DNA from 3 places in the Streptomyces sp. BB1-1-1 genome. Region 3 is predicted to be linked to each of the others. Evidence: riboswitches for the same ligand, from Rfam matches in the RefSeq annotation. Region 3 holds a riboswitch; each other region holds the start of a gene.
What was found. A riboswitch is a leader RNA that binds a small molecule or an ion and turns the genes downstream of it on or off. The one in region 3 is predicted to bind thiamine pyrophosphate.

Region 1 (3,268 bases), 1.8 Mb from region 3:
AGCCAGCAGACCGTCCAGGCGGGTCCCGAGGGGTCGCCGCGCCACAGGGCGGTGTCGGCGGCCGTGTGATGACCGGCGTACTGGACGAAGCGGCCGAACTGCTCGGACCAGAAGTACGGCACCGGGTCGTAGGCCACCGGGGCCTCGCCGACGGCGGCGCCGATGATGTTGGCGGCGACCGTGCGCGGGCCCTGGAGGGCGTTGTCCCAGTGGTGCACCAGCAGCCGCTCGCCGTAGCGGCCGGACGGGAAGGACGCGCAGTCGCCGACCGCGTAGACGTCCGGGACGGAGGTGCGCAGGCGGTCGTCGGCCAGGACGTCGCCGTGCGCGCCGAGGTCGATGCCGGAGCCGGCGAGCCAGGCGGTGGCGGGCCGGGCTCCGATGCCGACGACGACCGCGCCGGCGGGCAGCCGCGATCCGTCGTCGAGGACGACGACGTGGCCGGGCTCCCCGGGTCCGCCGGGCCCCCCGGGACCGCCCGTCTCGACGCGCTCCACGCGCGCGTGGGTGCGCAGTACGGCGCCCGAGTCGGCGTACCAGCCGGTCATCGGCGCGGCGACCTCGGCGGGCAGCGCACCGGCGAGGGGCCGGTCGGCGGCCTCCACGACGGTCACCGCGCAGCCCGCCTCGCGCGCGGCGGTGGCGAACTCGGCGCCGATCCAGCCCGCGCCGACGACCACGATGTCGTGCTGCCGGGCGAGCACCGGCCGCAGTCGTTCGGCGTCGTCCAGGGTGCGCAGCAGGTGCACTCCGGGCACGCCCTCCGCGCCGGGCAGCCGGATCGGTTCGGCGCCGGTCGCGAGGACGAGGAGGTCGTACGGCACGGGTCCGTCGGAGGTGTCCAGGACGTGCGCGCGGGGGCGGACGCCCAGGGCCTCGCAGCCGAGCCGCAGGGTGATGCCGAGTGCCTCGAAGTCGACGTCGAAGGCGGAGCCCTCGGCCGTGCCGAGCAGGACGGCCTTGGACAGCGGGGGACGGTCGTAGGGCTGGTGCGGCTCCGCGCCGATCAGGGTCACGGTGCCGGTGAAGCCCTGCTCCCGCAGGGCGACCGCGGTCTGCACGCCCGCCATGCCGGCGCCCACCACGACCACGCGGCGCTCCGCGTCCGCTCCCCGTTCCCGGGTCTGCTCCTGCGTCTGCTCGCTCACCTGATCACCTTAGACACCGACGATTCGTCAGTCAGTGCTCGTGCGCGGTGACCTGCTCCACAACGCTCGTCCCGCTGCCCCGCCGCGACTCCCACTCCCAGGTCTCGTCCAGGCGCACCCGCCCGTCCGGCAGCTCGGCGACGGTCGACACGCAGTGTCCCGACGACGTGCTTCCGTCGGTCTTGAGCTGCACGTACCGGAAGTCGAGGCGGTCGCCCTCCCTGGTGCCCACCAGACGTCCGCGGACGACGTCACCGCCCGCGTACTCGGCCCATACGGCGCCGTCCTGCTCGTGGTAGGTGAAGCGGGTGCGCGTACCCACCTGGCCGGGCGCCTGGTCGGCGACGGGGGCGAGAACGAGACCGTCGAGTGAACGCGCCACGGGCGGAGGCTCCCTTACAAGTGCGATGCGCTGCGGGCTAGGGTGGCCAACGTAAAGCACTCGCGGGAGCCCGGACGCACCGGGCTGAGAGGGAGGCTGGCGGCCTCCGACCGTACGAACCTGATCCGGGTCATGCCGGCGAAGGGAGGGGCTGGACGCCCATGTCGTCACCACCGACTTCTGCTTCCGTGTCCGGAGTTGCCGCGAGGGCCGCGTCGTCGCGTACGCCGGACGTCCTCGTCGTCGGCGGCGGGATCATCGGCCTGGTCACCGCCTGGCGGTCCGCGCAGCGCGGGCTCGCCACGGCCCTCGTGGACCCCGAGCCGGGCGGTGGGGCCGCCCAGGTGGCCGCCGGGATGCTGGCCGCCGTGACGGAGCTGCACTACGGCGAGCAGACGCTGCTCGCGCTGAACCTCGCCTCGGCCCGCCGCTACCCGGAGTTCGCGGCCGAGCTGGCCGACCTCACCGGCCACGACCTCGGTTACCGCCGGTGCGGCACCCTCGCCGTCGCGCTGGACGCCGACGACCGGGCCCACCTGCGGGAACTGCACGCGCTCCAGCAGCGCTCGGGCCTGGACTCCGAGTGGCTGTCGGGGCGCGAGTGCCGGCGCCTGGAGCCGATGCTCGCGCCGGGTGTGCGCGGGGGCCTGCGGGTGGACGGCGACCATCAGATCGACCCCCGGCGCCTCGCCGACGCGCTGGTGGCCGCCTGCGAGCGCGCGGGCGTCGTCTTCCACCGGGTGTGGGCCGACCGGCTCACCGTCGGGCGCGGCGGCGAGCGGGCGACGGGTGTCGTCACGGCCGACGGCACCGCGCTGGAGGCCGGGCAGGTGGTGCTGGCCGGGGGCAGCCTGAGCGGACGGTTCACGGGCGTCCCGGAGGACGTGCTGCCGCCGGTGCGGCCCGTGAAGGGGCAGGTGCTGCGGCTGACGATGCCGCGGGCGCACGGGCCGCTGCTGAGCCGGACGGTGCGTGCCGTGGTGCGCGGCAACCCCCTCTACCTGGTGCCCCGGGAGAGCGGCGAGCTGGTCGTCGGCGCCACCAGCGAGGAGCTGGGCTGGGACACGACGGTGACCGCGGGCGGCGTCTACGAGTTGCTGCGCGACGCCCACGAGCTGGTCCCCGGCATCACCGAGCTGCCGCTGGCGGAGACCCGGGCGGGTCTGCGTCCCGGGTCCCCGGACAACGCCCCGCTGCTCGGCCCGACCGGGCTGGCGGGCCTGCTGCTGGCCACCGGGCACTTCCGCAACGGCGTCCTGCTCACCCCGGTCACCGGCGACGCCATGGCACACGCCCTGACCACCGGGGAGCTGCCGGCCGAGGCCCGCCCCTTCACCCCCCGGCGCTTCGGCGCCGCTCCCGCACTCCAGCGACTCTCGGAGCAGCCCGCATGAACATCTCCGTCAACGGCGAGCCGCGCCAGGTGGCTCCCGGCACGGCCCTGGACGCCCTGGTGGGCACGCTCACCGCGGCGCCGTCCGGTGTGGCCGCCGCCCTGAACGAAACCGTCGTCCCGCGCGCGCAGTGGCCCGCCACCGCGCTGGCCGACGGCGACCGCGTCGAAGTCCTCACCGCCGTCCAAGGAGGCTGACCATGGCCGACGATCCCTTCGTCCTCGGCGGTACGTCCTACGGGTCCCGCCTGATCATGGGCACCGGCGGGGCGCCCAGCCTCGACGTGCTGGAGCGCGCGCTCGTGGCCTCCGGGACCGAGCTGACGACCGTCGCGATGCGGCGTG
Region 2 (3,268 bases), 2.0 Mb from region 3:
GCCACGGCGGGCGCGAGCGCGGGCAGCGTCACCTGCCGCCAGGCCTTCAGCCGCGAGGCGCCGAGCATCCGCGCGGCCTCCTCCTGCCGCGGGTCGAGCTGCGACCAGAGGCCGCCGACGGTGCGTACGACGACGGCGTAGTTGAAGAAGACGTGCGCGAGCAGGATCGCCCACACGGTGGTGTCCAGCCGTACGCCCCACAGCTCGTCGAGCAGCCCGCCGCGTCCGACCAGCGCCAGGAACGCCGTACCGACGACGACCGTCGGCAGCACGAACGGCACGGTCACCACGGCCCGCAGAACCTGCTTGCCGGGGAAGTCGAACCGGGCGAAGACGTACGCGCCGGGCAGTGCGACGAGCAGGGTGAGCGCGGTGGAGGCCAGCGCCTGCCAGGTGGTGAACCACAGCACCTGCTGTACGTCGGACTGGGCGAGCACGTCCCCGATCCGCCCGAACCGCCAGGATCCGTCGATCTCCAGTCCGCGCGCGACGATCGCGGCGACCGGGTAGGCGAAGAACACCGCGAAGAACGCGACGGGCACGGCCATCAGGGCCAGCCGCGCCGCGCTCCCGCGCGAAGTCCTGGCCTTGCCTACTTCAGTACGAGTGAGGTCCACGACTTGACCCACTGGTCGCGATTGCCGGCGATCTTCGCCGGGTCCATGGTCTGCGGGTCCTCGGCCTGCGGCCCGAACTTCCGGAACGCCTCGGGGATCCGCGCGCCCTCCCGCACCGGATAGACGAACATGTTCAGCGGCATGTCCTCCTGGAACTCCTTGCCGATGAGGAAGTCGAGGAGTGCCTTGCCGCCCTCGGTGTTCTCGGCGTTGCCCAGCAGGCCCGCGTACTCGACCTGACGGAAGCAGGTGCCGGTGGCGACGCCCGTCGGCGCGGTGTCGGGCTGCGGGTCGGCGTAGATCACCTCGGCGGGCGGGGACGAGGCGTAGGAGACGACGAGCGGGCGGTCGCCCTTGGCCTTCTTGCCGCCGGACGAACCGGAGAACTCCTCGTTGTACGCCTGCTCCCAGCCGTCGACGACCTTGACGCCGTTCGCCTTCAGCTTCTTCCAGTAGTCCTGCCAGCCGTCGTCCCCGTACTCGGCGGCGGTGCCGAGCAGGAAGCCGAGACCGGGCGAGGAGGTGCCCGCGTTCTCGGTGACGAGCAGGTCCTTGTACTCGGGCTTGATCAGGTCGTCGAAGGAGTCCGGCGGGGTCAGCTTGTGCTTGCTGAAGTACGCCTTGTCGTAGTTGACACAGATGTCGCCGGTGGTGACGGGCGTGACCCGGTGCTTATCCTGGTCGGCCCGGTACTCGGGGCGGATACGGTCGGAGCCCTTCGCCTCGTACGGCTGGAACAGCCCGTTGTCGAGCGCGCGGGACAGCAGCGTGTTGTCGACGCCGAAGAAGACGTCGCCCTGGGGGTTGTCCTTGGTGAGGATGGCCTTGTTGACGGCCTGCCCGGCGTCGCCGTCCTCCAGCACCCGGACCTTGTAGCCGGAGCTCTTCTCGAAGGCGGCGATGACGTCCTTCGAGGCGGCCCACGAGTTGTGGCTGACGAGGGTCACGGTCTTGGAGTCGCCGGAGCCCTGGCTGCCGCCGTCGGACGACGATCCGCAGGCGGCCAGGCCGCCGACCATGCCGAGCCCGACGGCAAGGACGGTGGCCCTCTTGGTGATGCTCACTGAATTCCTCCTGGGTGACCAGGAGAAGACGCGGCCCCGCCCGGAACCCTGGCGAGGGTCCCGGGCAGGGCGCAACAGCTCGAGTGGTGACCGATCTCCCTACCCAGAATGACCTGGGCCAGGTTCGGAGGGTCTGCGGCCGGTGCCGCACTCTCAGCGCTGTGGCGCTCCCCTGTCGGAATATGAAGATGTGGTTCCGGACGTACTTCCGTATGAAGTTGTCGTACGACGGTGTACGACGCCGGTCAGGTTACCGCTCGCTCGCGGCGAGCTGACCACACGCCCCGTCGATCTCCTGACCACGGGTGTCCCGGATCGTCACCGGCACACCGTGCGCCGCGATCGCCTCGACGAACGCCTTCTCGTCCTCGGGCCGTGAAGCGGTCCACTTCGAGCCGGGCGTGGGGTTGAGCGGGATGAGGTTGACGTGCACGGGCCTGCCCTTGAGCATCCGCCCGAGCCGGTCGCCGCGCCAGGCCTGGTCGTTGATGTCCCGGATCAGCGCGTACTCGATCGACAGCCGCCGGCCCGACCGCTCCGCGTACTCGAACCCGGCGTCCAGCACCTCACGCACCTTCCAGCGCGTGTTGACCGGGACGAGGGTGTCGCGCAGCTCGTCGTCGGGGGCGTGCAGCGAGATGGCGAGGCGGCACTTGAAGCCCTCGTCGGCGAAACGGTGGATCGCCGGCACGAGGCCGACCGTGGAGACGGTGATGCCGCGCTGGGAGAGCCCCAGTCCGTCGGGCTCGGGGTCGGTGAGGCGGCGGATGGAGCCGACGACGCGGTTGTAGTTGGCGAGGGGCTCGCCCATGCCCATGAACACGATGTTGCTCAGCCGGGCCGGTCCTCCGGGGACCTCACCGTCCCGCAGGGCGCGCATCCCGTCCACGATCTGGTGCACGATCTCGGCGGTGGACAGATTCCGGTCCAGACCCGCCTGCCCCGTGGCACAGAACGGGCAGTTCATACCGCAGCCCGCCTGGGAGCTGATGCACATGGTCACCCGGTCCGGGTAGCGCATGAGGACGGACTCGACGAGCGTCCCGTCGAACAGCTTCCACAGCGTCTTGCGGGTGGTGCCCTGGTCGGTCGACAGGTGCCGCACCACCGACATCAGCTCGGGCAGCAGCGCCTCCCGGAGCCCCTGGCGCGAGCCGGCGGGGATGTCGGTCCACTGCTCGGGGTCGTGCGCGTACCGCGCGAAGTAGTGCTGCGAGAGCTGCTTCGCACGGAACGGCTTCTCGCCGATCGCGGCGACGGCCTCCTTGCGCTCGGCGGGCGTGAGGTCGGCGAGGTGCCGCGGCGGCTTCTTGGCTGCGCGGGGGGCGACGAATGTGAGTTCTCCGGGCTTAGGCATGACTCAACCAGTGTCGCAGATCGACTTGGGTGGCCTGCCTGCGGGAGACCAGGCCCGGCGTGACCGAGCGCCGGCAGATCCCGCGGCGCCGCATCGCCGCTTGACCTGGACCAAACTTGAGCTTTTAGGCTCCGTTCAAGACCGCGGGAACGATCCGCAGAAACGATCCGTAGGAACCGATCAACGTGCCTTTTCGAGGAGGTTCGCCATGAGCGAGCACACAGCCCACT
Region 3 (3,268 bases):
CCGTTACGGCAGCTCTACGACGGTGGCGTAACGCTTCGCCGCGATCGGCTGCCGATGGGTCAGCGCTTACGCCGACGGCCCCGCCCGCGTACGGGAGCCGCACCGGTACCCGGCGTCGTCCCGGCGGCCTGTGCCGCCGGTGCGCCGGTCGGTCGGTCGGCCGATACGACGAGGGCCGCGAGCGCCGTGGTGACCGGAACGGATGCCACCAGGCCGATCGAGCCGACCAGCGTGCGCACGATCTCCTCCGCCACCAACTCGCTGTTGGCGACCGTCCCCACCCCGCTCTGCGCGATCGAGAACAGCAGCAGCAGGGGCAGCGCGGCGCCCGCGTAGGCGAGGACGAGCGTGTTGACGACCGAGGCGATGTGGTCGCGGCCGATCCGGATGCCCGCCCGGTACAGCCCCCGCCAGCCCATCGTCGGGTTGGCCTCGTGCAGTTCCCAGACCGCCGACGTCTGGGTGACCGTCACGTCGTCGAGCACACCGAGCGAACCGATGATGACTCCGGCGAGCAGGAGGCCGCTCATGTCGATCGTCGGATACAGGCCGTGGATGAGGCCGGTGTTGTCGTCCGTGTTGCCGGTGAGCGCGGCCCAGTCGATGAACAGCGATCCGAGCACACCGATCAGCAACAGCGAGATCAGGGTGCCGAGCACCGCGACGGACGTACGGGCCGACAGGCCGTGGCACAGATACAGCGCGATCAGCATGATGGCGCTGGCCCCGACTACCGCCACGGCCAGCGGGTTCGACCCCTGCAGGATCGCGGGCAGGATGAAGAAGTTCAGCAGCAGGAAGCTGATGGCCAGCGAGATCAGGGCCATGAGGCCCCGCAGCCTTCCGACGACCACGACGGCGAGCGCGAAGATGCCGGCGAGCAGGGCCAGCGGCAGCCCGCGGTTGATGTCGGTCACCGAGTACTGCAGGTCCTTCGGTGCGGAGGGCTCGTAGGCGACCACCACCTTCTGGCCCTCGTGCAGCTGCCGCGACTGGTCCGGCTGCACGATCTCGGTGAACGTGAGGCCCTTGTGCTTGCCGGTGTCGACGCGGATCGTCGCCCGCTTGCAGTCGCCCTGCGCCTGCTGCACCGCGGAGGAGCCCTCGGCAGTGGAGGTGTCGCCGGTCGGGGGGACGCCCGAGGCGTTGACGGACTGACAGCTCAGCTCGACCACCTTGGTGACGGTGGCGTCCTGCGTCTGCCGGTCGAAGCCGACCCCGGTGCGTTCGTGCGGCGGCGCACCGCCCGGCCACAGCAACGCGAGCCCGACCAGCACCGCCGCGGCGAACGGGATGAGGACCGCGGCGATGACCTTCCGCAGATGCCGGGAGACGGGCGCCGCCGGTCCGTGACTGTGGGAGTGCCCGTGCCCACCCGGACCGCCGTGCCCACCCGGACCGCCGTGCCCGCCGGAATCGCCGTGGCCGCCGCCCGTGTCGTGTCTGCCGCCGCCCGCGCCGTGAGCGCCGGAGGGGGCGGGGCCGGCTCCGTGGCCGTTGCCGTCCTCGGGGCCCGGTCCGCGGCGGGGCTCGTGCGGCGGAAACGGTGGATGCTGCGGTGTGGTCACCGACCGATCATCGCAAGAACCAGGGGGGCCCTCTGTTCACCGCGCCCGAATTGACGCTAGCGTGGGGGCACCTTTGTACACGCGGGAGCTCGGAGCACCGGGCTGAGAGGGCGCTGACCTCCGTCCCAGCGATGTTTCACGGGAAACGTCACCGAATCCGAGTGATGTATCCCACGAAGCGTCGACAGACGGAAGCCGCTGCGTCGACCGCCGAACCTGTTACCGGGTAATGCCGGCGTAGGGAGTAGGTCTCATGACCATCAAGGACGCACGCACGCCTGCCTCCACGCAGAACTCCGCCCAGGAGGAGACCGCGGAGGCCGGGAAGTCCATCGGCTGGCACAAGGCGTACGTCGAGGGTTCGCGCCCCGACCTGCGCGTGCCGGTTCGTCAGGTGCACCTCACCAACGGGCAGTCGGTCACGCTGTACGACACGTCGGGCCCGTACACCGATCCGCTCGTCGACACCGATGTCCGCAGGGGGCTGCTGCCGCTGCGGGAGAACTGGATCATCGCCCGAGGAGACACCGAGGAGTACGCGGGCCGTCCCGTCCGTCCCGAGGACGACGGAATCAAGCACACCTCTCCGCGCGGCGGCCTGCGCAACCTCGACGCCGTCTTCCCCGGACGGCCGCGTCAGCCGCGCCGGGGGAGGGACGGCAACGCGGTCACGCAGCTCGCGTACGCACGCCGGGGCGAGATCACGCCGGAGATGGAGTACGTGGCCGTCCGGGAGAACGTCTCGCCGGAAGTGGTCCGGGAGGAGATCGCGGCGGGTCGTGCCGTGCTGCCCGCCAACGTCAACCACCCGGAGATCGAGCCGATGATCATCGGCAAGCGGTTCCTGGTGAAGGTCAACGCCAACATCGGCAACTCGGCGGTCACGTCCTCCATCGAGGAGGAGGTCGACAAGATGACCTGGGCGACCCGGTGGGGTGCCGACACGGTCATGGACCTGTCCACCGGCCGCAACATCCACACCACCCGCGAGTGGGTGCTGCGCAACTCCCCCGTCCCCATCGGCACCGTGCCGCTCTACCAGGCCCTGGAGAAGGTCGACGGCCGCGCCGAGGAGCTGACCTGGGAGATCTACAAGGACACCGTCATCGAGCAGGCCGAGCAGGGCGTGGACTACATGACGGTTCACGCGGGCGTGCGCCTGGCGTACGTACCGCTGACCGCGAACCGCAAGACGGGCATCGTCTCGCGCGGCGGCTCGATCATGGCGGCGTGGTGCCTGGCGCACCACAAGGAGTCGTTCCTCTACGACAACTTCGAGGAGCTCTGCGAGATCCTCGCCGCCTACGACGTCACGTACTCCCTCGGCGACGGCCTGCGGCCGGGCTCGATCGCGGACGCCAACGACGAGGCGCAGTTCGCGGAGTTGCGCACGCTCGGGGAACTCAACTCGATCGCCAAGCGTTTCAACGTACAGACCATGATCGAGGGCCCGGGCCATGTCCCGATGCACAAGATCAAGGAGAACATCGACCTTCAGCAGGAGATCTGCGATGAAGCTCCGTTCTATACGCTCGGCCCGCTGACGACGGACGTCGCGCCGGCGTACGACCACATCACCTCCGGCATCGGTGCCGCGATGATCGCCTGGTGGGGCACGGCCATGCTCTGCTACGTCACGCCCAAGGAGCACCTGGGCCTGCCCAACCGTGACGACGTCAAGACCGGCGTCATCACCTACA

Region 1: another riboswitch for thiamine pyrophosphate. It lies ahead of thiO (glycine oxidase ThiO); the one in region 3 lies ahead of thiC (phosphomethylpyrimidine synthase ThiC).
Region 2: another riboswitch for thiamine pyrophosphate. It lies ahead of RI578_RS11325 (thiamine ABC transporter substrate-binding protein); the one in region 3 lies ahead of thiC (phosphomethylpyrimidine synthase ThiC).

What each region holds. Positions count from the first base shown of each region.
Region 1 is NZ_CP134203.1:6,290,810-6,294,077, reverse strand. Features, by position in the region: gene RI578_RS28805 (FAD-dependent oxidoreductase) at 1-1,070, opposite strand, end outside; gene RI578_RS28800 (hypothetical protein) at 1,180-1,530, opposite strand; TPP riboswitch at 1,583-1,694, shown strand; gene thiO (glycine oxidase ThiO) at 1,692-2,924, shown strand; gene thiS (sulfur carrier protein ThiS) at 2,921-3,121, shown strand; gene RI578_RS28785 (thiazole synthase) at 3,124-3,268, shown strand, end outside.
Region 2 is NZ_CP134203.1:2,475,307-2,478,574, forward strand. Features, by position in the region: gene RI578_RS11320 (iron ABC transporter permease) at 1-548, opposite strand, end outside; gene RI578_RS11325 (thiamine ABC transporter substrate-binding protein) at 593-1,681, opposite strand; TPP riboswitch at 1,760-1,865, opposite strand; gene rlmN (23S rRNA (adenine(2503)-C(2))-methyltransferase RlmN) at 1,932-3,038, opposite strand; gene RI578_RS11335 (VOC family protein) at 3,247-3,268, shown strand, end outside.
Region 3 is NZ_CP134203.1:4,465,199-4,468,466, forward strand. Features, by position in the region: gene RI578_RS20545 (YibE/F family protein) at 60-1,568, opposite strand; TPP riboswitch at 1,640-1,829, shown strand; gene thiC (phosphomethylpyrimidine synthase ThiC) at 1,822-3,268, shown strand, end outside.